2 regions of the Streptomyces sp. NPDC054849 genome follow, and region 1 is predicted to be linked to the other one. Evidence: predicted binding sites of a transcription regulator. Region 1 holds the regulator's gene; the other holds the start of a gene.
The links. Region 1 encodes HrcA, which represses chaperone genes, less so after heat shock. Its sites were predicted from a motif close to TTNGCACTCNGNNNNNCNGAGTGCNAA; they were not measured.

Region 1 (14,875 bases):
AGGCGGTCCGGCTGCCCTGGGCGCCCACCACGGGCGAGGACCAGGGCACCACCCACGTCCTCAACATGATCGACACCCCCGGGCACGTCGACTTCACCTACGAGGTCTCCCGCTCCCTCGCCGCGTGCGAGGGCACGGTCCTGCTCGTGGACGCCGCCCAGGGCATCGAGGCGCAGACCCTCGCCAACCTGTACCTGGCGATGGAGAAGGACCTCGCGATCGTCCCGGTCCTGAACAAGATCGACCTGCCGGCCGCCCAGCCGGAGAAGTTCGCCGAGGAGCTCGCGAACCTGGTCGGCTGCCAGCCCGAGGACGTCCTGCGCGTCTCGGCGAAGACCGGTCTCGGCGTGGACGCGCTGCTCGACAAGATCGTCGCCACGGTCCCGGCCCCGGTCGGCCCCAAGGACGCCCCGGCCCGCGCCATGATCTTCGACTCGGTCTACGACTCGTACCGCGGTGTCGTGACCTACGTCCGTGTCGTCGACGGCCAGCTCAACAAGCGCGAGCGCATCCGGATGATGTCCACCGGCGCCACCCACGAGCTGCTGGAGATCGGCGTCTCCTCCCCGGAGATGACCCCGGCCGACGGCATCGGCGTCGGCGAGGTGGGCTACATCATCACCGGCGTGAAGGACGTCCGTCAGTCCAAGGTCGGTGACACCATCACCAGCCTGCACAACGGCGCGACCGAGGCCCTCGGCGGCTACAAGGACCCGCGTCCGATGGTCTTCTCGGGTCTGTACCCGCTCGACGGCTCGGACTACCCGGACCTGCGTGAGGCCCTCGACAAGCTCCAGCTCAACGACGCCGCGCTCGTGTACGAGCCGGAGACCTCGGCGGCGCTCGGCTTCGGCTTCCGCGTCGGCTTCCTCGGCCTGCTCCACCTGGACGTGGTCCGCGAGCGCCTGGAGCGCGAGTTCGGCCTCGACCTGATCGCCACCGCGCCGAACGTGGTCTACCGGGTCGTCATGGAGGACGGCAAGGAAGTCTCCGTCACCAACCCGAGCGAGTTCCCCGAGGGCAAGATCTCGGACGTGTTCGAGCCGGTCGTCCGGGCCACCCTGCTCGCGCCCTCCGAGTTCATCGGCGCGATCATGGAGCTGTGTCAGCAGCGTCGCGGCACCCTCCTCGGGATGGACTACCTCTCCGAGGACCGCGTCGAGATCCGCTACACCCTCCCGCTCGCGGAGATCGTCTTCGACTTCTTCGACCAGCTGAAGTCCAAGACGCGCGGTTACGCCTCCCTGGACTACGAGCCCACGGGCGAGCAGGCCGGCAGCCTGGTCAAGGTCGACATCCTGCTGCACGGCGACAAGGTCGACGCCTTCTCGGCCGTCACGCACAAGGACGCCGCCTACGCCTACGGCGTGCGCCTCGTAGCCAAGCTGCGCGAGCTCATCCCGCGGCAGGCCTTCGAGATCCCGATCCAGGCGGCCGTCGGCTCCCGCGTCATCGCCCGCGAGACCATCCGCGCCATCCGCAAGGACGTCCTCGCGAAGTGCTACGGCGGTGACATCTCCCGTAAGCGGAAGCTGCTGGAGAAGCAGAAGGAAGGCAAGAAGCGGATGAAGATGGTCGGGTCCGTGGAGGTCCCGCAGGAGGCCTTCATCGCCGTCCTCTCCAGTGACGAGTCCGGCGGCAAGAAGAAGTAGCAGCCCCGCCGTCACCCGACGCGAACAGGCCCCCGCGCACACGCGCGGGGGCCTGTTTCGTTATGAACCGGCCGCTTGCGAGCTCTTACGCGCACGCCGGAGGGCCTCTAGTCTGATCACTGCTCGACGGTTACTCGCCAGTTTAAAGAGTCAACGGCTGTAAACCCGCCAGTCCCAAGCGCCCCCATGCGCCCCACGCCCACGCGCAGACGCGTGGTTCGGTCCGGAGGATGTCGTGAGCGACACACAGACCTATCTCGAGAACCGCCCGCCCAGCGTGGCGGTGCTCTTCCTTGAGCGCGTCGCAGCGACGCCGAACGACGAGGCCTACCGGTTCCCGGTGCCCTCGTCCGGCGGCCAGGACGCCGCCGACGACTGGAAGTCGCTCAGCTGGGGCCAGGCGGCCGAGCGCGTCTTCGCCATCGCCGGCGGGCTGATCAGCCTCGGCCTCCAGACCGAGGACCGCGTCGCGCTCGCCTCCAACACCCGGGTCGAGTGGATCCTCTCCGACCTCGGCGTGATGTGCGCCGGCGGCGCGGTCACCACCGTCTACCCCAGCACCAACGCCGACGAGTCGGCGTTCATCCTCGCGGACTCCGAGAGCCGGGTGCTCATCGCCGAGGACGCGAAGCAGCTGGCGAAGGCGCGCGAGCGTCGCGCGGACCTGCCGAAGCTCGCCCACGTCGTGGTCCTGGAGGCCGCCGACGCGGTCGCCGCCGAGGGCGACCCCGAGGGCTGGGTGCTCTCGCTCGCCGATCTGGAGGCGCTCGGCAAGGAGTACCTCGCCAAGCACCCCGAGGCGGTGAAGGAGCGGATCGCGGCGATCACCTCCGACCAGCTCGCCACCCTCATCTACACCTCCGGTACGACCGGCCGCCCCAAGGGTGTCCGGCTGCTGCACGACAACTGGTCGTACCTGGCGAAGGCCATGGTCGCCACCGGTCTGATCGGCAAGGAGGACGTCCAGTACCTGTGGCTGCCGCTGGCCCACGTCTTCGGCAAGGTGCTGACGTCCGGGCAGATCGAGGCGGGACACGTGACCGCGGTCGACGGCCGGATCGACAAGATCATCGAGAACCTGCCGATCGTGCAGCCGACGTACATGGCCGCCGTTCCGCGCATTTTCGAGAAGGTCTACAACGGCGTGGCCGCCAAGGCCCGCGTCGCCGGCGGTGCCAAGTACAAGATCTTCCAGTGGTCGGTCGGCGTCGCCCGCGAGTACGCCAAGGTCACGCAGGACAACTTCAGGCGCACCGGCCGCGCGAGTGCCCCCTTCGGCCTCACCACCAAGCACAAGATCGCCGACGCGCTCGTCTTCTCCAAGCTCCGCGACGCCTTCGGCGGGAACCTGCGGGCCGCCGTCTCCGGCGCCTCCGCCCTGGCCCCCGACATCGGCTACTTCTTCTCCGGCGCGGGCATCCACATCCTGGAGGGCTACGGCCTGACCGAGTCCAGCGCGGCCTCCTTCGTCAACCCGGGCGAGGCCTACCGCACCGGCACGGTCGGCAAGCCGCTCCCCGGCACCGAGGTGCGCATCGCGGACGACGGCGAGGTCCTGCTGCGCGGTCCCGGCATCATGCAGGGCTACCACGGGCAGCCGGAGAAGACCGCCGAGGTCCTGGAGTCCGACGGCTGGCTGCACACGGGCGACATCGGCGAGCTCTCGGCCGACGGCTACCTGCGCATCACCGACCGCAAGAAGGACCTGATCAAGACCTCGGGCGGAAAGTACGTCGCCCCGGCGGAGATCGAGGGGCAGTTCAAGGCGATCTGCCCGTACGTGTCGACCATCGTCGTGCACGGCGCCGACCGTAACTTCTGCTCGGCCCTGATCGCCCTCGACGAGCCGTCGATCCTCGGCTGGGCGGCCGACAACGGGCTGGAGGGGAAGACGTACGGGGAGGTCCTGGCGGCGCCGGAGACCACCCGCCTGATCGAGACGTACGTCCAGACGCTGAACGAGGGCCTCCAGCGCTGGCAGACGGTCAAGAAGTTCCGGCTGCTGCCCCGCGACCTGGACGTCGAGCACGGCGACCTGACGCCGAGCCTGAAGCTGAAGCGGCCGGTGGTCGAGCGTGAGTTCAAGCACCTGATCGAGGAGATGTACGAGGGGTCGCGCGAGGCGTAGCGCATGCCGCGGGCTCGGCGGGGCGGGGCGGCTGACCGCCCCGCACACCCCGCCCCTCCCCGGCGGGGCTTGGGGTGTGGGCTGCCGGGCCGGACTCCCCTGCGGGCCGCTTCCCGGGGCTCCGCCCCGGACCCCGCGCCTCGAACGCCGGCGGGGCTGTGGGTGCGGGCCCGTCTCCCGGGGCTCCGCCCCCGGACCCCGTGCCTCAAATGCCGGCAGGACTGGAAGTGCGGGCCCGTCTCCCGAGGCTGCGGCCCGGACCCCGCGTCTCGGACGGTGGCGGTGCGATCGGCGTCCGCGGGGTGGGAATCGTGCGGGATGATGGGGGTATGCCTTCCGCACTGCCCGACGGTGAACCCATGCCCGAAGACGGCTCGCTGCCGTCGCATGCCCTGGAGGGGGCGGGGGAGCGGCCACTCGGGTTCTACCTGCACGTCCCGTACTGCGCCACGCGCTGCGGGTACTGCGACTTCAACACCTACACGGCCACCGAGCTGCGGGGCACCGGCGGTGTGCTCGCCTCCCGGGAGAACTACGCCGACACCCTGATCGACGAGGTCCGCCTCGCCCGGAAGGTGCTCGGCGACGACCCGAGGGCCGTACGCACGGTGTTCGTGGGCGGCGGCACGCCGACCCTGCTGCCCGCCGCGGACCTCGTGCGGATGCTCGCGGCGATCCGGGACGAATTCGGCCTGGCCGAGGACGCCGAGATCACGACGGAGGCCAATCCGGAGTCGGTCGGCCCGCAGTACCTGGCCGAGCTGCGCGCCGGCGGCTTCAACCGGATCTCCTTCGGCATGCAGAGCGCGAAGCAGCACGTCCTGAAGGTGCTCGACCGCACCCACACGCCCGGACGCCCGGAGGCGTGCGTCGCGGAGGCGCGGGCGGCGGGCTTCGACCACGTCAACCTGGACCTGATCTACGGCACCCCGGGGGAGTCGGACGAGGACTGGCGGGCGTCGCTCTCGGCGGCGCTGGGGGCCGGGCCTGACCACATCAGCGCCTACGCGCTGATCGTCGAGGAGGGCACGCAGCTGGCGCGGCGGATCCGCCGGGGCGAGGTCCCGATGACGGACGACGACGTCCACGCCGACCGGTACCTGATCGCGGACTCGGTGATGGCGCAGGCCGGCTACTCCTGGTACGAGGTCTCGAACTGGGCCACCTCGGAGGCCGGGCGCTGCCTGCACAACGAGCTGTACTGGCGCGGCGCCGACTGGTGGGGCGCGGGCCCGGGCGCGCACTCGCACGTGGGCGGGGTGCGCTGGTGGAACGTGAAGCACCCCGGCGCGTACGCCGCCGCGCTCGCGCAGGGTCGCTCGCCCGGTGCCGGGCGGGAGCTCCTGTCGCAGGAGGACCGGCGGGTGGAGCGCATCCTGCTGGAGCTTCGGCTGGTCGACGGCGTCCCGCTGTCGCTGCTCGCGCCGGCCGGGCTCGCCGCCTCCCGCAGGGCCCTGGAGGACGGCCTCCTGGAGGCCGCGCCGTACGGCGCCGGGCGGGCCGTGCTGACCCTGAAGGGGCGGCTGCTGGCCGACGCGGTGGTCCGTGACCTGGTGGACTGACACGGAACCACCGCGCGGGGGTGCGGAGCCGGGTGGGGGTCAGCCCGGGAAGTTCTCCCGCCAGGGCCGGTAGTACGGGTTGTCCTGGCACTCGTTCATGATCTCGGTCTTGGTCGCCTTGTCGACCGGGCAGACCGCGACGATGAAGGAGCGCTCGATGCCGCCGGGGAAGGCGACCTCGACCTGCGAGGCCCACTTGTGGGTGTCACCGATGGTCTGGTTGACGTCCACGCCGCCCGGGGCGTCGATGTAGTAGTTCCAGCCGCTCTTCCACCACGTCTTGTAGAGGTCGTGGTCGTAGGTCGTCGAGACGTACGGGGACGGCTGGTTGACCAGGACGTACTGCTCGATGTCGTACTGTCCGTCGACCGTGGCCCTGGGTTGGAAGCCCTCGGCGAAGACGACCGACGGCGGGCGGCTGTCCGCGCGGTAGAGCTGCTTGCAGTTGGTGCGCCAGGCCGGCGTCGGAGTGATGCGGGCCACGTCCGCCCGCGGGTCCGCGGCGGCGAAGAGGCGGTCGTCCACGCGCGGGCAGGAGTTCGCAGGAGCGGCGTGAGCGGCGTGGGCGGCGTGCGGCGCGGCGGGCGCGGAGGCCGACGCCGACGCGGACGGCAGAAGGGCGGCGGCGAGCACGGTCGCGACGAGCACGACCCGCTGCCGCAGGGCAAAGGTGATCATGAAGACCACCCTTGCGTCCTCCGCCCGGCCGGTTACGCACCGTCACCCGAAGGTGAGCGTGTCCGCGGCACGGATGACGCCGCTACGGGGCCGTCACGAAGTCGATCAGCTCCTCGACGCGGCCCAGCAGGGTCGGCTCCAGGTCCTTGTACGAGGTCACCCGGGACAGGATGTGCCGCCAGGCGGCGCCCGTGTTCTCCGGCCAGCCCAGGGCCCGGCAGACGCCCGTCTTCCAGTCCTGGCCGCGGGGGACCACCGGCCATGCGGCGATGCCCAGTGCGGACGGCTTCACGGCCTGCCAGACGTCCACGTACGGGTGGCCCGCGATCAGGACGTCCGGAGAGGTCACCGACGCCGCGATACGGGACTCCTTCGAGCCCGGCACCAGGTGGTCCACCAGGATCCCCAGGCGAGCGTCGGGGGCCGGGGAGAACTCCGCCACGACGGCCGGGAGGTCGTCGATGCCCTCCAGGTACTCCACCACCACGCCCTCGATCCGCAGGTCGTCGCCCCAGACCCGCTCCACCAGCTCCGCGTCGTGCCGGCCCTCGACGTAGATCCGGCCCGCCCGGGCCACCCGCGCCCGGGCGCCCGGGACGGCGATCGACCCGGACGCCGTACGGGCGGGTGCCGACGGCCCCCGGGCGGGGCGGACCAGGGTGACCACCGCGCCCTCCAGCAGGAACCCCCGGGGCTCCATCGGGAACACCCGGCGCCTTCCGAAGCGGTCCTCCAGGGTCACCGTGCCCGCCTCGCAGGCCACCACCGCGCCGCAGAAGTCCGTACCCGCCACCTCGACCACCAGATCGGGTTCCGCCGCCACCTCCGGCACGGCCTTGGGTCGCTTCCACTGCGGGGTCAGGTCGGGGGAGTACTCGCGCATCCGGCCGACAGTAGGAGAGCCGGGCGGGTCACGCCTCCGACACGCCGAAAAGAGCCGCCAGTGTGGCGCGTTGCGCACGGACGTAGTCCGCCCGCACCACCGCTCCGTGACCTGGCACGTACAGTGCGTCGTCCCCGCCCAGCGCCAGCATCCGGTCCAGGGCGGCGGGCCACTGCCGGGGCACCGCGTCCGGGCCCGCCGAGGGCTCGCCCGACTCCTCGACCAGATCCCCGCAGAACACCACCTCGCGCTCGCCCGGCACGAAGACGGCCAGGTCGTGGCCGGTGTGCCCGGGCCCCACATTGGCCAGCAGCACCTGCACCCCGCCCAGTTCCAGCGTCCACTCGCCCGACACCGCATGCCCGGGGAGCACCAGCAGGTCCACCGCTTCGGCCGCCTCCGCCTCGGCCAGTCCGTGCCGCACCGCGTCCCGGCGCAGCTCCTCACGGCCCGAGGCGAGCAGCGCGTCCAGCCCGACCGCACCGAACACCTCGGTCCCGGGGAAGGCCGCCCCGCCCAGGACGTGATCGAAATGGCCGTGCGTGAATGCGATATGGGTCACGCTCCGGCCCGTCAGCCGCTCCGCCTCGGCCCGTACCCGCGCACCCTCCCGCACACACGAGCCGGGGTCGATCAGGAGGACCGAATCGTCCCCGACCACCAGTCCCACCGTGCAGTCCCACACCGGAAGACGCCGCCGTCCGGCCCGTCCGGTCAGCCGTTCCCAGCCCGCCTCTTCCCATCGCACGTCCATGCCGCGACGCTACCCTGGCGGGCCTCCCTTGCCAGGGTCTTACTACCCGGCCGTACACTGAGCGGGGGATGTCTGGCACTCGAACGACCAGAGTGCCAACGAACACGGCAGAACACGGCAACGGACCACAGCTGGAGGTGTGCGCGATGCTCAGCGAACGCAGACTCGAAGTGCTGCGCGCCATCGTCCAGGACTACGTCGGCACGGAGGAGCCGGTCGGCTCCAAGGCGCTCACCGAGCGGCACCGCCTCGGAGTCTCGCCCGCCACCGTGCGCAACGACATGGCCGTGCTGGAGGAGGAGGGCTACATCGCCCAGCCCCACACCAGCGCCGGCCGGATCCCCACCGACAAGGGCTACCGCCTCTTCGTCGACAAGCTGGCGGGGGTCAAGCCGCTGTCGTCGCCCGAGCGCCGGGCCATCCAGAACTTCCTCGACGGCGCCGTCGACCTCGACGACGTCGTCGGCCGTACGGTGCGCCTGCTCGCACAGCTCACCCGGCAGGTCGCGGTCGTCCAGTACCCGAGCCTGACCCGGTCGACCGTCCGGCACGTGGAGCTGCTCTCGCTCGCCCCCGCGCGCCTGATGCTCGTACTGATCACGGACACCGGACGCGTCGAGCAGCGGCTCATCGACTGCCCGGGCCCCTTCGGCGAGACCTCGCTCGCCGACCTGCGGGCCCGGCTCAACAGCCGGGTCGTCGGCCGTCGCTTCACCGATGTCCCCCCGCTCGTCCAGGACCTGCCCGAATCCTTCGAGGCCGAGGACCGCGGCACCGTCTCCACGGTGCTCTCGACGCTCCTCGAAACCCTGGTCGAGGAAGCCGAAGAACGGCTGATGATCGGCGGTACCGCCAATCTCACCCGCTTCGGACACGATTTTCCCCTGACGATCAGGCCGGTGCTCGAAGCGCTGGAGGAGCAGGTCGTGCTCCTCAAGCTGCTGGGCGAGGCCAATGAGTCGGGAATGGCCGTACGGATCGGGCATGAGAATGCCTACGAGGGACTGAACTCCACGTCCGTCGTCTCGGTCGGTTACGGTTCGGGCGGCGAAACCGTCGCCAAGCTCGGCGTGGTCGGACCGACCCGCATGGATTACCCCGGAACGATGGGAGCGGTACGCGCAGTGGCACGTTACGTCGGACAGATCCTGGCGGAGTCGTAAGTGGCCACGGACTACTACGCCGTTCTCGGCGTGCGCCGCGACGCATCGCAGGACGAGATCAAGAAGGCCTTCCGTCGCCTCGCGCGTGAACTCCACCCGGATGTGAATCCGGACCCGAAGACGCAGGAGCGCTTCAAGGAGATCAACGCGGCCTACGAGGTGCTCTCGGACCCGCAGAAGAAGCAGGTCTACGACCTCGGGGGCGACCCGCTCTCCTCCTCGGGCGGTGGCGGCGGCGCGGGCGGATTCGGCGCGGGCGGATTCGGCAACTTCTCCGACATCATGGACGCCTTCTTCGGCCAGGCCTCGCAGCGCGGCCCGCGCTCGCGGACCCGCCGCGGCCAGGACGCCATGATCCGCCTGGACCTGGAGCTGGACGAGGCGGCCTTCGGGACCACCAAGGACATCCAGGTCGACACGGCCGTCGTCTGCACCACCTGCTCCGGCGAAGGCGCCGCTCCCGGCACCTCGGCGCAGACGTGTGACATGTGCCGCGGCCGCGGTGAGGTCTCGCAGGTCACCCGGTCCTTCCTGGGCCAGGTCATGACTTCGCGCCCCTGCCCGCAGTGCCAGGGCTTCGGCACCGTCGTCCCGACCCCGTGCCCCGAGTGCGCGGGCGACGGCCGGGTCCGCTCCCGCCGCAGCCTCACGGTCAAGATCCCCGCCGGTGTCGAGAACGGCACCCGGATCCAGCTCGCGGGCGAGGGCGAGGTCGGCCCCGGCGGCGGCCCCGCCGGCGACCTGTACGTGGAGATCCACGAGCTGGCGCACCCGACCTTCCAGCGGCGCGGGGACGACCTGCACTGCACGGTGACCATCCCGATGACGGCGGCCGCCCTGGGCACCAAGTGCCCGCTGGAGACGCTGGACGGCCTGGAGGAGATCGACATCCGGCCCGGCACCGGCTCCGGCCAGGCGATCCCGCTGCACGGGCGCGGCGTCACCCACCTGCGCGGTGGCGGGCGCGGCGACCTGATCGTGCACGTCGAGGTCACCACCCCGGGCAAGCTGGACGCCCAGCAGGAGGACCTGCTGCGCCAGCTTGCGAAGCTGCGCGGCGAGGAGCGGCCGATGGGCCAGTTCGCGCCGGGTCAGCAGGGGCTGTTCAGCCGCCTGAAGGACGCGTTCAACGGTCGCTGACCGAACGGCGACCACCGCCACGAGCCCGGCCAGGGGATTCCCCGGCCGGGCTCGTCGCATGGGGCCGGGCGGCGGTCGCAGGCCGGCCGGGAAGCGGACTATGCCAGGCGAATGCCATGATTCGGCCCCCCGCTTGGGACGTGGCACGATGCAGTCCATGTCCTCCGCACCGAACGGTCTCTCCCCGTACCCGATCGTGCAGGCTCCCATGGCGGACGGCGCCTCCTGTCCGCCGCTCGCCGCGGCCGTGTGCGAGGCGGGCGGACTGGGCTTCCTGGCCGGCGGCTACAAGACCGCCGACGGGATGTACCAGGAGATCAAGCAGGTGCGCGCGCTCACCCGTCGCCGCTTCGGGGTCAACCTCTTCATGCCGCAGACCGGCTACGTCGACCCGGCCGCCGTGGAGGCGTACCGCGGGCAGCTCGCCGGTGAGGCCAGCTGGTACGAGATCTCGCTCGCCGAGGAGGACATCATCGGCACCAGCGACGACGGCTACGACGCCAAGCTCGCCATCCTCCTGGAAGACCCGGTGCCGGTCGTCTCGTTCACGTTCGGCTGTCCCTCCTCCGCGGCCCTCGCGGCCCTGCGCAAGGCGGGTACGTACACCGTTGTCACGGTGACCTCCGTCGAGGAGGCCCGGACCGCCCAGCAGGCGGGCGCAGACTCCGTCTGCGTCCAGGGCGTCGAGGCCGGCGGCCACCAGGGCACCCATCGGGACGACCCCCAGGCCGACGGCACGGCGGCGGTGGGGCTCCTCGCGCTGGTGGCCCAGGTACGGGAGGCCGTGGCGCTCCCGATCATCGCGGCGGGCGGTCTCATGCGGGGCTCGCAGATCGCGGCGCTGCTGGCGGCGGGCGCGGAGGCGGCGCAGCTCGGGACGGCCTTCCTGGCGTGCCCGGAGTCGGGTGCGCACCCGGTGCACAAGAAGGCGCTGACGGACCCGCTGTTCGTCCGGACGGAGCTGACCCGGGCCTTCTCCGGCCGGCCGGCACGCGGGCTGGTGAACCGCTTCATGCGGGAGCACGGACCGTACGCCCCGGCCGCCTACCCGCAGGTCCACCACCTGACCTCGGGACTGCGCAAGGCGGCCGCCGCGGCCGGCGACCCGCAGGGCATGGCCCTGTGGGCGGGGCAGGGGCACCGTCTCGCCCGGGCGCTGCCGGCGGGGGAGCTGGTGGAGGTGCTGGCGGCCGAACTGGCCGAGGCGCAGAGCACGTTGAAGGCAATGCAGATGAGGAGTGCGTCATGACGGCCCCGGTGTTCGTGGTCGAAGAGGTCCCCGCGGGAGCGGAGTTCGTCCTGGACGGCCCGGAGGGCCGGCACGCGGTGTCCGTGAAGAGGCTGAACCCGGGCGAGGCGGTGGTCCTGACGGACGGCCGGGGCGGCTGGGCGGAGGCGGTCGTCAAGGCGGCGGAGGGCAAGGACCGGCTCGTGGTGGCGGTGTCCTCGGCGGGGCGGGAGCCTGAGCCGCCCGTCCGCATCACGGTCGTCCAGGCCCTCCCCAAGGGTGACCGCGGCGAGCTGGCCGTCGAGACCATGACCGAGACCGGCGTGGACGCCATCGTGCCCTGGCAGGCCTCGCGCTGCATCACGCAGTGGCGCGGCGACCGCGGGGCCAAGTCGCTGGCCAAGTGGCGGGCCACGGCCCGGGAGGCGGGCAAGCAGTCCCGCCGGGTCCGCTTCCCGGAGGTGGCCGAGGCCATGTCCACCAAGCAGGTCGCGGCGCTGCTGGCCGGCGCCGACCTGGCGATGGTCCTCCACGAGGACCGCGACACCCCCTCCGGGGCGCTGGCCACGGCCGAGCTGCCCGCCTCGGGTTCCGTCGTGCTGGTGGTCGGCCCGGAGGGGGGCGTATCCCCGGAGGAGCTGGCGGTCTTCGCCGAGGCGGGGGCCCGGCCCTACCGCCTGGGCCGGTCCGTCCTGCGCACCTCCACGGCGGGTACCGCGGCCACGGCGGTCCTCCTGGCCCGCACCGGACGCTGGGCTTGACGGCCGGCCGCCGTGATCGGCCGCCGTGACCGGCCGTGCCGGCCGCCGTCGACCCGCCGCCCGTTGACCCGCCGCCGTTGATCGGCCGCCCCCCGGGGCGGCGCCGGGCTGGATACGATGCCCGGACCGATCAACGTCACGGGAGGCTCAGCTATGGCCGGGGAACCGCAGGCCGACTGCCTGTTCTGCAAGATCGTCGAGGGGCACATCCCCGCGACCGTGGTCCGGGAGACCGAGACCACCGTCGCCTTCCGGGACATCAACCCGCAGGCGCCCACGCACGTGCTCGTCATTCCCAAGGTGCACTACCCCGACGCGGCCTCCCTCGCCGCCGCCGAGCCGACCGTCGCCGCCGACATACTGCGTGAGGCCGCGCAGGTCGCCGCCGACGAGAAGATCGTCGAGTACGGCTACCGGATCGTCTTCAACACCGGCTCCGGCGCCGGCCAGACCGTCTGGCACGCCCACGCGCACGTCCTCGGCGGCCGCGGCCTCCAGTGGCCCCCCGGATAGCACGTGTCCATACGAGAATTCGTGGTGCTGGGTACCGCCAGCCAGGTACCCACCCGCCACCGCAACCACAACGGCTATCTGCTGCGCTGGGACGGCGAGGGCATCCTCTTCGACCCGGGCGAGGGCACCCAGCGCCAGATGCTGCGTGCCGGGGTGGCCGCGCACGACATCAACCGGATCTGCATCACCCACTTCCACGGTGACCACAGCCTCGGCCTCGCCGGGGTGATCCAGCGGATCAACCTCGACCAGGTCCCCCACCCCGTCACCGCGCACTACCCGGCCTCGGGGCAGGAGTTCTTCGACCGGCTGCGCTACGCCACGGCCTACCGTGAGACCGTCCCGCTCCGCGAGGAACCGGTGACCGAGGACGGGCCGCTGGCGAGCGGGGCCTCGTACGTCCTGGAGGCCCGGCGCCTCTCGCACCCGGTGGAATCCTTCGGCTACCGGATCACCGAGCCCGACGGGCGCCGCATGGTCCCGGAGCTGCTCGCACGCCACGGGATCAAGGGGCCCGACGTCGGCCGCATCCAGCGCGAGGGGCGGCTCGGCGGCGTCACCCTGGACGAGGTCAGCGAGCACAGGCCCGGCCAGCGGTTCGCGTTCGTCATGGACACCCGGCTCTGCCCGGGCGTGGACGCGCTCGCCGAGGGCTGCGACATGCTGGTGATCGAGTCGACCTTCCTCGACGAGGACGAACGGCTGGCCACCGACCACGGACACCTCACCGCCGGCCAGGCGGCGCGGGTGGCGCGGGACGCGGGCGTACGCCACCTCGTGCTGACGCACTTCTCGCAGCGCTACACGGACCCGTCGGCGTTCGAGCTCCAGGCGCGTGCGGCGGGCTTCGAGGGGGAGCTGACGGTGGCCGCGGACCTGGTGCGGGTGCCGTTGCCCAAACGGGGCTGAGCCGGGCGCGGTGCCGGGGACCGGCCCCGTCCGGTCGCGCCTCGACCGCGGCGCGACCGGACGGGTGGGTGATCTGCGCCACACTGGGTTTTGGTTCTCGCCCCGGCGGGCAGAACTGGCAGCTTTCCAGTGAAACGGCGCTTCGAGAACACCGGGGAGTACACCGTGACCAGTAGGGACTTCGACAGCCGCGCGGCAGCGGTGGACCCGCTCGGTCCCGTGCGCGACCCCGAGGAACCGGGCTGCGACGTCTTCCTGACCGGAACGGTCTTCCTCGACATCATCTTCACCGGCCTCGACTCGGCTCCGGTGCGCGGCACGGAGTCCTGGGCGCGCGGCATGGGCTCCAGCCCCGGCGGCGTCGCCAACATGGCGACCGCCCTGGCCCGGCTCGGCCTGCGCACCTCGCTGGCCGCCGCCTTCGGGGACGACCACTACGGCGAGTACTGCTGGGACGCCCTGGAACAGGGCGAGGGCATCGATCTGTCCATGTCGCGGACCATCCCCGGCTGGCACAGCCCCGTCACGGTCTCCATGGCCTACGAGGGCGAGCGCACCATGGTCTCGCACGGCCACGAGGCCCCTCCGCCGGCGGGCCCCGGCCCCTTCCCGCAGTGCCCGCCGAGGGCCCGTGCGGCCGTGGCCGCGCTGGGGTCCGGCCGCGGCGAGCAGTGGATCGGCGAGGCCGCCCGGCGCGGCTCGCAGATCTTCGCGGACGTGGGGTGGGACGAGAGCGGGCGGTGGGACCTGGGCGCCCTGGCCGACCTGGAGCACTGCGAGGCCTTCCTGCCGAACGCGGGCGAGGCCATGCGGTACACCCGGACGGACTGTCCGAGGGCGGCGGCCAGGGCGCTGGCGGAGAGGGTGCCGATCGCGGTGGTCACGATGGGCGCGGAGGGCTCGTACGCGGTCGACGGGCGCACCGGGGAGACGGCGCACGTCCCGGGGATCACGGTGGACGAGCTCGACCCGACGGGCGCGGGGGACGTGTACGTGGCGGGCTTCGTCACCGGCACCCTGGCGGGCTGGCCGCTCGCGGACCGCCTGGCCTTCGCCGGGCTGACTGCGGCCCTGTCGGTCCAGGAGTTCGGCGGCTCCCTGTCGGCCCCGGGCTGGCCCGAGGTGGCCCACTGGTGGCGGGCCGCCCCGGAGACCCTGCGCGGCCGCTACGGCTTCCTGGACGACCTGATCCCGCCGGGGTCGAGCCCGGCGGCCCGCCGCAGAGCCGTACCGACGATCGGCTTCCGGCACTCCGCGTAGTCACACGTCGCCGGCGCCCGAACGCGGGGGTCCGCAGGCGGCCGGTAAAACCTCTCGGGGAAGCCGCGGCGGAGACGTACGCTTGGTACTCCGGAGGTCGTCGATCGGCGAGGCCCCTCAGCGGGAGGTATGTGCAGGCCACAGTGCCGGCCCATGACTCAGACACCCACAGCCCAGATCCCTGCGCCGGGGCAGGCGCGAGCCCACTTCACCGTTCCGGCCACGCACCCGATGGTCACGGTGC
Region 2 (11,377 bases), on a different contig from region 1:
TCATGACCTCGCGCACCTGGCGGCTGCGGTCCGACTCGAAGGCCATGTCGCGGTTGGTGACGATGCCGAGGAGCTTGCCGGCGGCGTCGGTGACCGGGACACCGGAGATGCGGAACTTCGCGCAGAGCTGGTCGGCCTCGCCCAGCGTCGCGTCCGGGTGCACCGTGATCGGGTCGGTGACCATGCCGGACTCGGAGCGCTTGACCAGGTCGACCTGGTTGGCCTGGTCGGCGATGGAGAGGTTGCGGTGCAGCACGCCCACGCCGCCCTGACGGGCCATGGCGATGGCCATGCGGGCCTCGGTGACCTTGTCCATGGCGGCGGACAGCAGGGGAACGTTCACGCGGACGTTCCGCGAGATCAGGGAGGAGGTGTCGATCGCATCAGGCGACATGTCCGACGCGCCCGGCAGCAGCAGCACGTCGTCGTAGGTCAGTCCGAGCGTGGCGAATTTGTCGGGCACTCCGTCGGCGGTCATGACACCTTCCCAAATGGTCTTGCTCAGCGCGGATGTCCATGCTAACGGGATCCCGACGCGTCTCATTCCACGACCAAGGTCAAGCAGAAGTTTCGTCGTTTCCTACGACTGCGACGACGGTGCAGACCCCTGCGGCTGCCGCAGATCCGGCGGCCTTACTGCTCGGCGAGCGCCCGCAGCCGGCTGAGCGCCCGGTGCTGCGCGACGCGCACCGCTCCGGGGGACATGCCGAGCATCTGCCCGGTCTCCTCCGCGGTCAGCCCGACGGCCACCCGCAGGACGAGGAGCTCGCGCTGGTTCTCCGGAAGATTGGCCAGCAGCTTCTTGGCCCAGGCGGCGTCGCTGCTGAGCAGCGCCCGCTCCTCGGGGCCCAGCGAGTCGTCGGGCCGCTCCGGCATCTCGTCGGACGGGACCGCCGTGCTGCCCGGGTGCCTCATGGCGGCCCGCTGCAGGTCGGCGACCTTGTGCGCCGCGATGGCGAAGACGAAGGCCTCGAAGGGGCGCCCGGTGTCCCGGTAGCGCGGCAGCGCCATCAGGACGGCGACGCAGACCTCCTGCGCCAGATCCTCCACGAAGTGTCGAGCGTCACCCGGAAGTCGCGACAGCCGGGTGCGGCAGTAGCGGATCGCGAGGGGGTGCACGAAGGCGAGCAGGTCGTGCGTGGCCTGTTCGTCGCCCTCCACCGCCCGGCGTACGAGCGCGCTGACACCCCCGGCACTGCCGCCTTTGGCGGCGCCGGTGGGGCCTGTGGCCGCGGGTGACCCCAGGGCCTCGTCGTCGCGCATCAATCCATGGTGCCTTGACGCCGGAGCATCCGCGGCACCGCGGCCCTTGTTGTGCATCGAAGCGTTATGAGCGGGTGCGCCGGAACTCATCATCTGCGCCCTCCCCTCCCGCTCGGCCGAATAGTCCCCGAGAGACTCCACACCCTCAAGGATGCGGCATCGCGCACGAAGCGAGACGTCCCCCGGATTGTGCCCCGCCAACCCCCGGGTGCGCACCGGGTACGGCGGGACAGGGCTGACCCGACGACGAGAAGGTGACGAGGGCGGCGCGCCGCCCCGTCCGCCGGTGGCGGACGGGACCGCTCTCGATGATCAGCGGTCTGCGGCGGGCCGGGCCGGGCCCGGCCACGACCCGGAGGTCAGCGGACCAGACCCCAGCGGAAGCCGAGGGCCACGGCGTGCGCCCGGTCGGAGGCGCCGAGCTTCTTGAACAGCCTGCGGGCGTGCGTCTTGACCGTGTCCTCGGAGAGGAAGAGCTCGCGCCCGATCTCCGCATTGGACCGGCCGTGGCTCATGCCCTCCAGCACCTGGATCTCGCGCGCGGTGAGCGTGGGCGCGGCGCCCATCTCCGCCGAGCGGAGCCGGCGCGGGGCCAGTCGCCAGGTCGGGTCGGCGAGGGCCTGGGTGACCGTGGCCCGCAGTTCGGCGCGCGAGGCGTCCTTGTGCAGATAGCCCCGGGCGCCGGCGGCGACCGCGAGGGCCACGCCGTCCAGGTCTTCGGCGACCGTCAGCATGATGATGCGGGCACCGGGGTCGGCCGAGAGCAGCCGGCGGACCGTCTCCACACCGCCGAGCCCGGGCATCCGTACATCCATCAGAATCAGGTCGGAGCGGTCGGCACCCCAGCGGCGGAGGACTTCCTCGCCGTTGGCAGCCGTCGTCACACGCTCGACGCCGGGCACGGTGGCAACCGCGCGACGGAGCGCCTCTCGGGCAAGCGGGGAGTCGTCGCAGACGAGGACGGATGTCATGACCGCCCTCCGCAGCTGCTGATGCGCGTCACCTTGAGCCTCCAGGCTGGTACGTATCGTCACCTGTGCGGTCGATGCCCCCGGACACCTGTCCGAGAACTTATTGGTTCAACCGCCTTCGCACTCTCAACGATGGTCACTCGAAAGAGTTACGGGTCGGACGGACACCTTCGGCACTCTACGTGAGGAAGCGAACACGGCGTCGGCGCCACAAGCCACCTGTCCTCCATCTGGAGCTATGCCCTATTTGGCGGCTTTCCTTCCGTTTGGCACGTGTCTGAGGCTAGATTCCCAATGAGTCATATTTACATCTACTCCGACAGTAGGTGTGGAGACCCTTGGAGACATGGACCGTATCCGCCTCAGTACCGGCACCAAGAGGACTACCCATGGCAGATTTCTCCCGCCTCCCCGGACCTAACGCCGACCTCTGGGACTGGCAGCTGCTCGCTGCCTGCCGCGGGGTCGACAGCTCCCTCTTCTTCCACCCGGAAGGCGAGCGGGGCGCGGCCAGGAGCGCGCGCGAGGCCTCGGCTAAAGAGGTCTGCATGAGATGCCCGGTGCGCGCGGAATGCGCCGCGCACGCACTCGCCGTCCGTGAGCCCTACGGGGTGTGGGGCGGCCTCACCGAGGACGAGCGCGAGGAACTGATGGGCCGCGCCCGGCATCGTCTGATCCCCGCGTCGAGTGCGATCGGACCGATCGCGCCGCACTGAGAGCCGACGAAGCGTCCGAAGGAACGTTTCTTCGAATCATCTGCCCGCCCGGGCGTGTCGCCGCCCGGCCCGCAATTCACGCGTTCGGCCGTACGCACCCTGGCGCGTGCGTACGGTCAGCGCGCGGCGGCCCGCTCCAGCTCGGCCATGGTCGCGGCCACGGCGGGCACCCGGGCCAGGTCGGGCAGGGTCAGCGCGACGATCTCCCGCTCCACGGCCGGTTCCACGGCCACCATGCTGACGCCCTTGGCCCGTACGGACTCCACCGCGAGCTCCGGCAGCACCGCGACGCCCAGCCCCGCGCCGACCAGGCCGACCACCGCCGGATAGTCGTCGGTGGCGAAGTCGATGCGCGGCGTGAAGCCCGCGCCCTCGCACACCTCCACGAGATGGCGGCGGCAGCGCGGGCAGCCCGCGATCCAGGGCTCGTCGGCCAGCTCCGCCATGCCCACGCGCTCCGCCCCCGCCAGCCGGTGCCCCTCCGGGACCAGACCGACGAGCCGGTCGGTCAGCAGCGGCCTCACCACGAGGTCCTCCCACTCCGCGGCGGAGCCGGCCGCCCCGCCGTAACGGAAGGCCAGCGCCAGGTCGCAGTCGCCCTCCCGCAGCATCTCCACCGAGCGCGGCGGCTCGGCCTCGACCAGCGAGATGCGGGTCCCGGGGTGCTCGGCGCGCATCGCCGCGAGCGCGGTCGGCACCAGCGTGGAGCTGCCGCTGGGGAAGGACACGAGCCGGACCCGGCCCGCGCGCAGCCCCGCGATGGCCGCGACCTCCTCCTCGGCCGCGGTCAGCCCGGCCAGGATCCCCGCAGCGTGCCGGACCAGCGCCTCGCCCGCCTGCGTCAGCCGCATCTCGCGGCCGGTGCGGATGAGCAGCGGCGTGCCGGCCGACTGCTCCAGCGCCTTCATCTGCTGGGAGACGGCGGGCTGGGTGCAGCCGAGCTCGCGCGCGGCGGCGGAGAAGGACCCGGTCCCGGCGACGGCGCGCAGAACCCGGAGATGACGTGCCTCGATCACCCTTCGAGCATAAGGCCTGCTTTGACTGCCAGGTGAAATGGCCGGTGACGCTTTGGGTTCGCTCGGCTAGCGTGTCCCCCATGGGCTCCATGCATCTGATCTCCGTGAACGTCGGCCGCGCCACGGCCGTCGACTACACCGACGCCGACAGCGGGCTGACCGGCATCGGCAAGCGACCCGTCCCCGGCCCGGTCCGGGTCTCCGCACCCGGCCCCAGGGACACCGGCCTCGGCAGCGGCCTGGAGGGCGACGCCATCGGCAACCGGCGTTACCACGGCGGCGACCACCAGGCCGTGTACGCGTACGCCCGCGAGGACCTGGACCTGTGGGAGCGCGAGCTGGGCCGCGAGCTGCCCGGCGGGATCTTCGGCGAGAACTTCACCACCTCCGGCATCGACCTGAACACCGCACGGCTCGGCGACCGCTGGCGGGTCGGCGCGGACCTCCTCCTCGAAGTGGCCTCGGCCCGCATACCGTGCCGGACCTTTCAGGGGGTCCTGGGCGAGAGCGGCTGGGTCAAGCGGTTCACCCGGGAGGCTCGGCCGGGCGCGTACCTGAGGGTGATCGAGGAGGGCTCGGTCTCACCCGGCGACCCGGTCGAGATCGTCCACCGCCCCGACCACGACGTGACGGTGCAGCTCTGGTTCCGCGCCTTCACCACCGAGCGCACCCTCCTGCCGCGCACCCTGGCGGCGGGCGCGGCGATGGAGCCGGAGGCCCACGAGCGGGTGCGCCAGTACGTGGAGAAGTACGCAACCGGGGACGGGGCGAAGTAGCGCCGTCATCGCGGGAAGCTAGGTTGCGCCTATGACGACTGCGTTGATTACGGGATCCACGGCGGGCATCGGCGCCGCCTTCGCCCGGCGGCTCGCCGCCCAGGGGCACAACCTGGTGCTGGTGGCGCGCGACACCAAGCGGCTCGGCGAGCAGGCCACCGAACTGCACGACCTGCACGGCATCGAGGCCGAGGTGCTGGCCGCCGACCTCGCCACCGAGGAGGGCATCGCGTCGGTCGAGCGGCGCCTCGGCGACCGTACGCACCCGGTCGACCTGCTGGTCAACAACGCGGGCTTCGGCAACAAGGGGCGCTACCTCGAGGTCTCCATGGCCGACGAGCTGACCATGCTGAAGGTGCACATCGAGGCGGTCCTGCGGCTGACCTCGGCCGCCACGGAGTCGATGCGCTCGCGCGGCCGCGGCGGCGTGATCAACGTGGCCTCGGTGGCCGCGTTCGTACCCCGCGGCACGTACGGGGCGAGCAAGGCCTGGGTCGTGCAGTTCACCCAGGGTGCGGCGCGGGACCTGTCGGGGTCCGGCGTGCGGCTGATGGCCCTGTGTCCAGGCTTCGTCCGGACGGAGTTCCACCAGCGCGCCGGCATGGGCACGGACAACATCCCCGGCTGGATGTGGCTGGACGCCGACAAGCTGGTGACCGCGGCTCTGGCCGACCTGGCACGGGGCAGGACGGTGTCGGTCCCGGACCCGCGGTACAAGGCGCTGATGGGCGTGGTGAAGCTGACGCCACGCGGGCTGTTGGGCGGCGTGTCCTCGCGTACGGGCCGCAAGTACGGCCCGCAATAGCCCCGGAGGGCCGCCCGGACGGGCCGACTACAAGCGGCCAACTGTATGAAATCTCCCTAAACTGGACCTGTCCTATCCAGCGCGGGAGGCGACGCGATGACATTCGTACAAGTGATCGATTATGAGACCAGGCGGTTCGACGAGATGAACGCGCTCATCGACCGCTGGGCGGAGCAGAGCAGCGGCAGGCGCACCGCCACGCACACGATGATCGGCCAGGACCGCGAGGCTCGGAACCACTACGTGGACATGGTGGAATTCGCCTCCTACGAGGAGGCGATGAAGAACTCTCACCTCCCCGAAACGGACCGGATGTTCCAGGAGATGGTGGCCCTCTGTGAGGGAATGCCGAAGTTCATGAACCTCGACGTGGTCCGCGACGAGCACCTCAACAAGCAGCTCGCCGAGCGGGTGTTCCGGGAAGCGGCCATGGACGGCAACATGAGCGTTTTCGACGAGTGCTTCGCGACGAACTACATCGACCACGACGCCAGCAAGGAGGAGCCCACCGTCATCGGACGCGACGCCATGCGGTCGGACATGGAGACCTGGCGCGCCGCCTTCGACATCACCTTCGAGCCGATGGCCCAGCTCGCCGAGGGCGACATGGTCACGACGGTGTGGAACTGGCGCGGAACCCACAAGGGCCCGTTCATGGGAGTCGAACCCACCGGGGAGACGTACGAGATGTCCGGGAGCACGACCTTCCGGTGCCAGGACGGAGAGATCGTCGAGGGCTGGTGGCACTACAACCCCGCGGTCCTGCAACGGCAGATGGGCGGATCTGGTTCTCCGTACGGATCCTGAGGGCCGAACCACGGGAAAGGCCCCGTTCCGCAGCTGCGGAACGGGGCCTTTCCCGGGCGTGGTGCGTGCGATCAGTGGCTGTGGCCGTGACCGCCGTGGCCGTGACCGGCGTCGCCCTCGTCGTCCGCCGGCTTCTCGACGACCAGGGTCTCGGTCGTGAGCAGCAGGGAGGCGATGGAAGCGGCGTTCTCCAGCGCGGAACGGGTGACCTTCACCGGGTCGATGACGCCGGCCTTGACCAGGTCGCCGTACTCGCCGGTGGCGGCGTTGAAGCCCTGGCCCTTGTCGAGCTCGGCGACCTTCGAGGTGATGACGTACCCCTCGAGACCGGCGTTCTCGGCGATCCAGCGCAGCGGCTCGACGGCGGCGCGGCGCACGACCGCGACACCGGTGGCCTCGTCGCCCGACAGGCCGAGGTTGCCCTCGAGGACCTTGACGGCGTGGACGAGCGCGGAGCCACCGCCGGAGACGATGCCCTCCTCGACCGCGGCGCGGGTCGCCGAGATGGCGTCCTCGAGACGGTGCTTCTTCTCCTTGAGCTCCACCTCGGTGGCGGCGCCGACCTTGATGACGCAGACGCCGCCGGCGAGCTTCGCCAGGCGCTCCTGCAGCTTCTCGCGGTCCCAGTCCGAGTCGGTGGACTCGATCTCGGCCTTGATCTGGTTGACGCGACCGACGACTTCCTCGTGGCTGCCGCCACCGTCGACGATGGTCGTGTCGTCCTTGGAGATGGTGACGCGGCGGGCGGAGCCCAGTACGTCCAGACCGGCCTGGTCGAGCTTGAGGCCGACCTCCTCGGCGATGACGGTGGCACCGGTGAGGGTGGCCATGTCCTGGAGCATCGCCTTGCGACGGTCACCGAAGCCGGGGGCCTTGACGGCGACCGCGTTGAAGGTGCCGCGGATCTTGTTGACGACGAGGGTGGAGAGCGCCTCGCCCTCGACGTCCTCGGCGATGATCAGCAGCGGGCGGGAGCCGCCGGCCTGGATGACCTTCTCCAGCAGGGGCAGGAGGTCCTGGATCGAGGAGATCTTGCCCTGGTTGATCAGGATGTACGGGTCGTCGAGGACGGCCTCCATACGCTCCTGGTCGGAGACCATGTACGGGGAGAGGTAGCCCTTGTCGAAGGCCATGCCCTCGGTGAACTCCAGCTCCAGGCCGAAGGTGTTGGACTCCTCGACGGTGATGACACCGTCCTTGCCGACCTTGTCCATCGCCTCGGCGATGAGCTCGCCGACCTGCTGGTCCTGCGCGGAGAGCGCAGCCACGGCGGCGATGTCGGACTTGTCCTCGATCGGGCGGGCGGTCGCGAGGAGCTCCTCGGACACGGCCTTGACCGCGGCGTCGATGCCCTTCTTCAGGGCGGCCGGGGAGGCACCCGCGGCGACGTTGCGCAGACCCTCGCGGACCAGCGCCTGGGCCAGCACGGTGGCGGTGGTGGTGCCGTCACCCGCGATGTCGTTGGTCTTGGTCGCCACCTCCTTCACGAGCTGCGCGCCCAGGTTCTCGTACGGGTCGTCCAGCTCGACCTCGCGGGCGATGGTGACACCGTCGTTGGTGATGGTGGGGGCGCCGAACTTCTTGTCGATGACGACGTTGCGGCCCTTGGGGCCGATCGTCACCTTGACCGTGTCGGCAAGCTTGTTGACGCCGCGCTCGAGGGCGCGACGGGCGTCCTCGTCGAACTTCAGGATCTTCGCCATGGCAGCGGTTCAGCCCTCTCGAAAACTCGGGTTTAACGAGCTGCGCCCCTCGCCGCCCGGCAATCAGCGGGGTGACCAGGGGCGCAGCTCAAAGCAGTACTGATGAAGAGAATTACTTCTCGACGATCGCGAGCACGTCGCGAGCCGAGAGGACGAGGTACTCCTCGCCGCTGTACTTCACTTCGGTGCCGCCGTACTTGCTGTAGAGCACGATGTCGCCGACGGTGACGTCCAGCGGGAGACGCTGGCCGTCCTCGAAGCGACCCGGGCCAACCGCGAGGACGACGCCCTCCTGGGGCTTCTCCTTCGCGGTGTCCGGGATGACCAGGCCGGAGGCCGTGGTCTGCTCGGCGTCGAGCGGCTGGACCACAATGCGGTCCTCAAGCGGCTTGATGGCAACCTTGGAGCTGGCGGTCGTCACGATCCGACCTCCCCCTTCGGAGATCCGGGGTTAACTGTCTGAGGTGGCGACCAGGTCGATCCGTCGTCGCGGGTGCCGGATCTGCCTGTCGCTGTGTTGGCACTCACCAGGGGCGAGTGCCAGGTGCGAGACTATTCCGGCGATTAGCACTCGGTCAAGCGGAGTGCCAATTCCCGACCCCCGGGCGTTGCGCGGACCGGACTCCGAGCCCCCCAAAACCGGGGCGTTCGGCGCTTCGAGATCAGCACCATCCCGATCATGACCAGGACAAACTCCGGCGTGCGCCGACACCACGCCGTCCCCGCGACCGTCGGCCTCGCGTTCGACATGCGGATGTTTTCGGCCGCCGTACCGTGACCGGTTTCCCAGCTGACGGGGGTGGAGGGCGCCTTCCATCCGGAGCGGTGCACCCGGGAGGAGTCCCCGGACGCAGCGCCGGTGGCGGCATGCCGAGGATCTTCACCGCCCCTGACGGATCGTTCACGATCCCGCAGATCGAGCCGGCGGCCGGTTCGACACGCCGCCGGCCGGGCCGGCGGCGTCCCGCACCGGCGGGGGGCGGCGGTGGGACGGGACGCCGGAAGCCGGCGCCTCGCCTGTTCGATCTACGGCAGTTCGTGACGCAGGCGGAGAACCTGTCCGGCGACAGTTCAGCTCATGCCCCTTCCCGTCGAGGGCTGCGGAAGGAACCATGGGGAGGACGTCAACGTCGTAGATGATATGAAGATAAAGCGCCTCATTACCGAGCAGATCGGACCCAAGGCCGCCACGACCCCGGACCCACCGGGCGCCGCGTCCGCACCTCCGGCGCCACGTGAGGCGTGGCGTGGGGCGTGGCGTGGGGCGTGGCGTGGGGCGTGGCGTGAGACTTCGCGTAAGGCTGCATCTCCGCCGCCCTCCCCGCCCTCCCCGTTCTCCCCGCCGTCCACTCGGTCCGCCCCCAAGGAGGGTGGCGGCATCCCGTGCGTGGACTGAAACCCCTGACGTCGGCGGGCGCCCGCCGACGGACCGAGGCGCTGCTCCTGGTCTTCGTCGTCGTCATCGCCGTCTTCGGCCACGCCGCCGCGGGCCTCGCCATGAACGACCGGCTGCCGCCCAACCTCGCCGGCTTCGCCGTCAGCATGACCCTGCTGTCCCTGGTGGGGCACTTGGGCGTGCGCCGCTTCGCGGCCTACGCGGATCCGCTGGTCTTCCCGCTCGCCATGCTGCTGACCGGGCTGGGGCTGGTCCTGATCCACCGGCTCGACCAGGGGTACATCGAGAGGTACAACTCGGACGCGAACGCTCCGGGTCAGCTGATGTGGACGGTTGTCGGCGTCGCCGCCTGCCTCGCGGTGGTGGCCTTGCTGCGCGACCACCGGCTGCTGCAGCGGTTCATCTACATCACGATGGCCGTCGCCCTGGTGCTGCTGATCGCGCCGGCCTTCTTCGGCGCGGACACCTACGGCGCCAAGCGGTGGATCATCCTCTTCGGCTTCTCCCTGCAGCCCGGCGAGTTCGTGAAGATCATGATCGCGATCTTCTTCGCCGGCTACCTGGTCATCCACCGCGACTCGCTGGCACTGACGGGCCGGAAGTTCCTCGGCATGCGGCTGCCCCCGATGCGCCAGCTCGGACCCATCATCACGGTGTGGATCGTCTCGATGCTGGTACTGGTCTTCGAACGCGACCTCGGCACCTCGCTGATCTTCTTCGGGGTCTTCGTGGTGATGCTGTACGTCGCCACCGAGCGCACCAGCTGGATCATCTGCGGCCTGCTCATGGCCTCGGCGGGCGCCTTCGTGGTCGGCTCGACGGAGCCGCACGTCAAGGCGCGCGTGGCGGCCTGGCTGGACCCGCTCTCCGTCTACCTGCCGAACCCACCCCCGGGCGTCACCTCGGACCAGTCGGCGCAGGCCCTGTTCAGCTTCGGCACGGGCGGCATCTCCGGGACCGGCCTCGGCATGGGACACCCGGAGCTGATCAAGTTCGCGGGGCGCAGCGACTTCATCCTCACGACGGTGGGCGAGGAGCTCGGCCTCGCGGGGGTCATGGCCGTACTGATCCTCTACGCCCTCCTCGTGCAGCGGGGGCTGCGGATGGCGCTCGGCGCCCGCGACCCCTTCGGCAAACTGCTCGCGGTGGGCCTGGCCGCGGCGCTGGCCCTGCAGGTCTTCGTGGTCGCGGGCGGCGTCACGGGTCTGATCCCCCTGACGGGCAAAGCCCTCCCCTTCCTGGCCAAGGGCGGCTCATCCCTCCTGGCCAACTGGATCATGATCGCCCTCCTCCTGCGCATCAGCGACAGCGCGGAACGCCAACGCGAGGCGGACACCCACGGCCCGGCGGAAACGACGATCACCCCGGCGGTGCGGGTGTAGGGGCGGCGCGGGCGAGGGGTGGGTGTCGGGCGAGGCGGTGGCCTGCTGGGCGGGGTCGATGGCCTGGGCGGGGTCGATGGCCTGCTGGGCAGGGTCGGGACTGCGGCGGGGGGAGGGTGGCGGGAGCCGGGCGGGCAGGAGCGGGACCGTGCGGCGGCGACTGCGGATGCCGGGAGCCGGGCGGGCGGGTTCGGATCGCTCAGGCGGGGGCTTCGGCGGGCGGGAGCCGGCTGGGCGGTATCAGAGTTGGTTTGGGGGTTTCCCGTCAGTCTCATCGTCTCTCCGTGTCGGGCCGGTCCCTCAAGGGCGCTCCTTCGTCGCGTCGCTGCGCGATGGCCTGCGGCCACCCTTGACCGACCGTCCCGCCACGGACATACGAAGACCGACGGGAACCCCCCAAAGGAACGGGCCGGCCATTCCTGATCCACAACGGCCCGATCAGCGACCCCCGGCCGGGTCGGGGGGCGCATCAAATCGCTACACACTTCCCGGTGATGGCGGCCGGCGCCCGTCTGTGGCCGGACATAGGCCGCCACAGATCG

Region 2: a site for HrcA is predicted at 8,622-8,648, ahead of groES (co-chaperone GroES). Genes of this name have one in related genera too.

Annotation. Positions count from the first base shown of each region.
Region 1 covers NZ_JBSGZI010000078.1:914-15,788, forward strand. Annotated here, with positions in the region: gene lepA (translation elongation factor 4) at 1-1,652, shown strand, start outside; gene ACWGIF_RS27420 (AMP-dependent synthetase/ligase) at 1,888-3,780, shown strand; gene hemW (radical SAM family heme chaperone HemW) at 4,110-5,342, shown strand; gene ACWGIF_RS27430 (ADP-ribosyltransferase) at 5,382-6,020, opposite strand; gene ACWGIF_RS27435 (DUF3097 domain-containing protein) at 6,103-6,903, opposite strand; gene ACWGIF_RS27440 (MBL fold metallo-hydrolase) at 6,932-7,657, opposite strand; gene hrcA (heat-inducible transcriptional repressor HrcA) at 7,804-8,820, shown strand; gene dnaJ (molecular chaperone DnaJ) at 8,821-9,960, shown strand; gene ACWGIF_RS27455 (nitronate monooxygenase) at 10,118-11,209, shown strand; gene ACWGIF_RS27460 (16S rRNA (uracil(1498)-N(3))-methyltransferase) at 11,206-11,949, shown strand; gene ACWGIF_RS27465 (histidine triad nucleotide-binding protein) at 12,103-12,462, shown strand; gene ACWGIF_RS27470 (ribonuclease Z) at 12,466-13,371, shown strand; gene ACWGIF_RS27475 (PfkB family carbohydrate kinase) at 13,537-14,631, shown strand; gene ACWGIF_RS27480 (PhoH family protein) at 14,785-14,875, shown strand, end outside.
Region 2 covers NZ_JBSGZI010000156.1:625-12,001, reverse strand. Annotated here, with positions in the region: gene guaB (IMP dehydrogenase) at 1-478, opposite strand, end outside; gene ACWGIF_RS36525 (sigma-70 family RNA polymerase sigma factor) at 634-1,263, opposite strand; gene ACWGIF_RS36520 (response regulator transcription factor) at 1,623-2,234, opposite strand; gene ACWGIF_RS36515 (WhiB family transcriptional regulator) at 2,624-2,950, shown strand; gene ACWGIF_RS36510 (LysR family transcriptional regulator) at 3,067-3,966, opposite strand; gene ACWGIF_RS36505 (MOSC domain-containing protein) at 4,056-4,742, shown strand; gene ACWGIF_RS36500 (SDR family NAD(P)-dependent oxidoreductase) at 4,774-5,547, shown strand; gene ACWGIF_RS36495 (ester cyclase) at 5,644-6,354, shown strand; gene groL (chaperonin GroEL) at 6,426-8,057, opposite strand; gene groES (co-chaperone GroES) at 8,170-8,478, opposite strand; gene ACWGIF_RS36480 (FtsW/RodA/SpoVE family cell cycle protein) at 9,441-10,835, shown strand.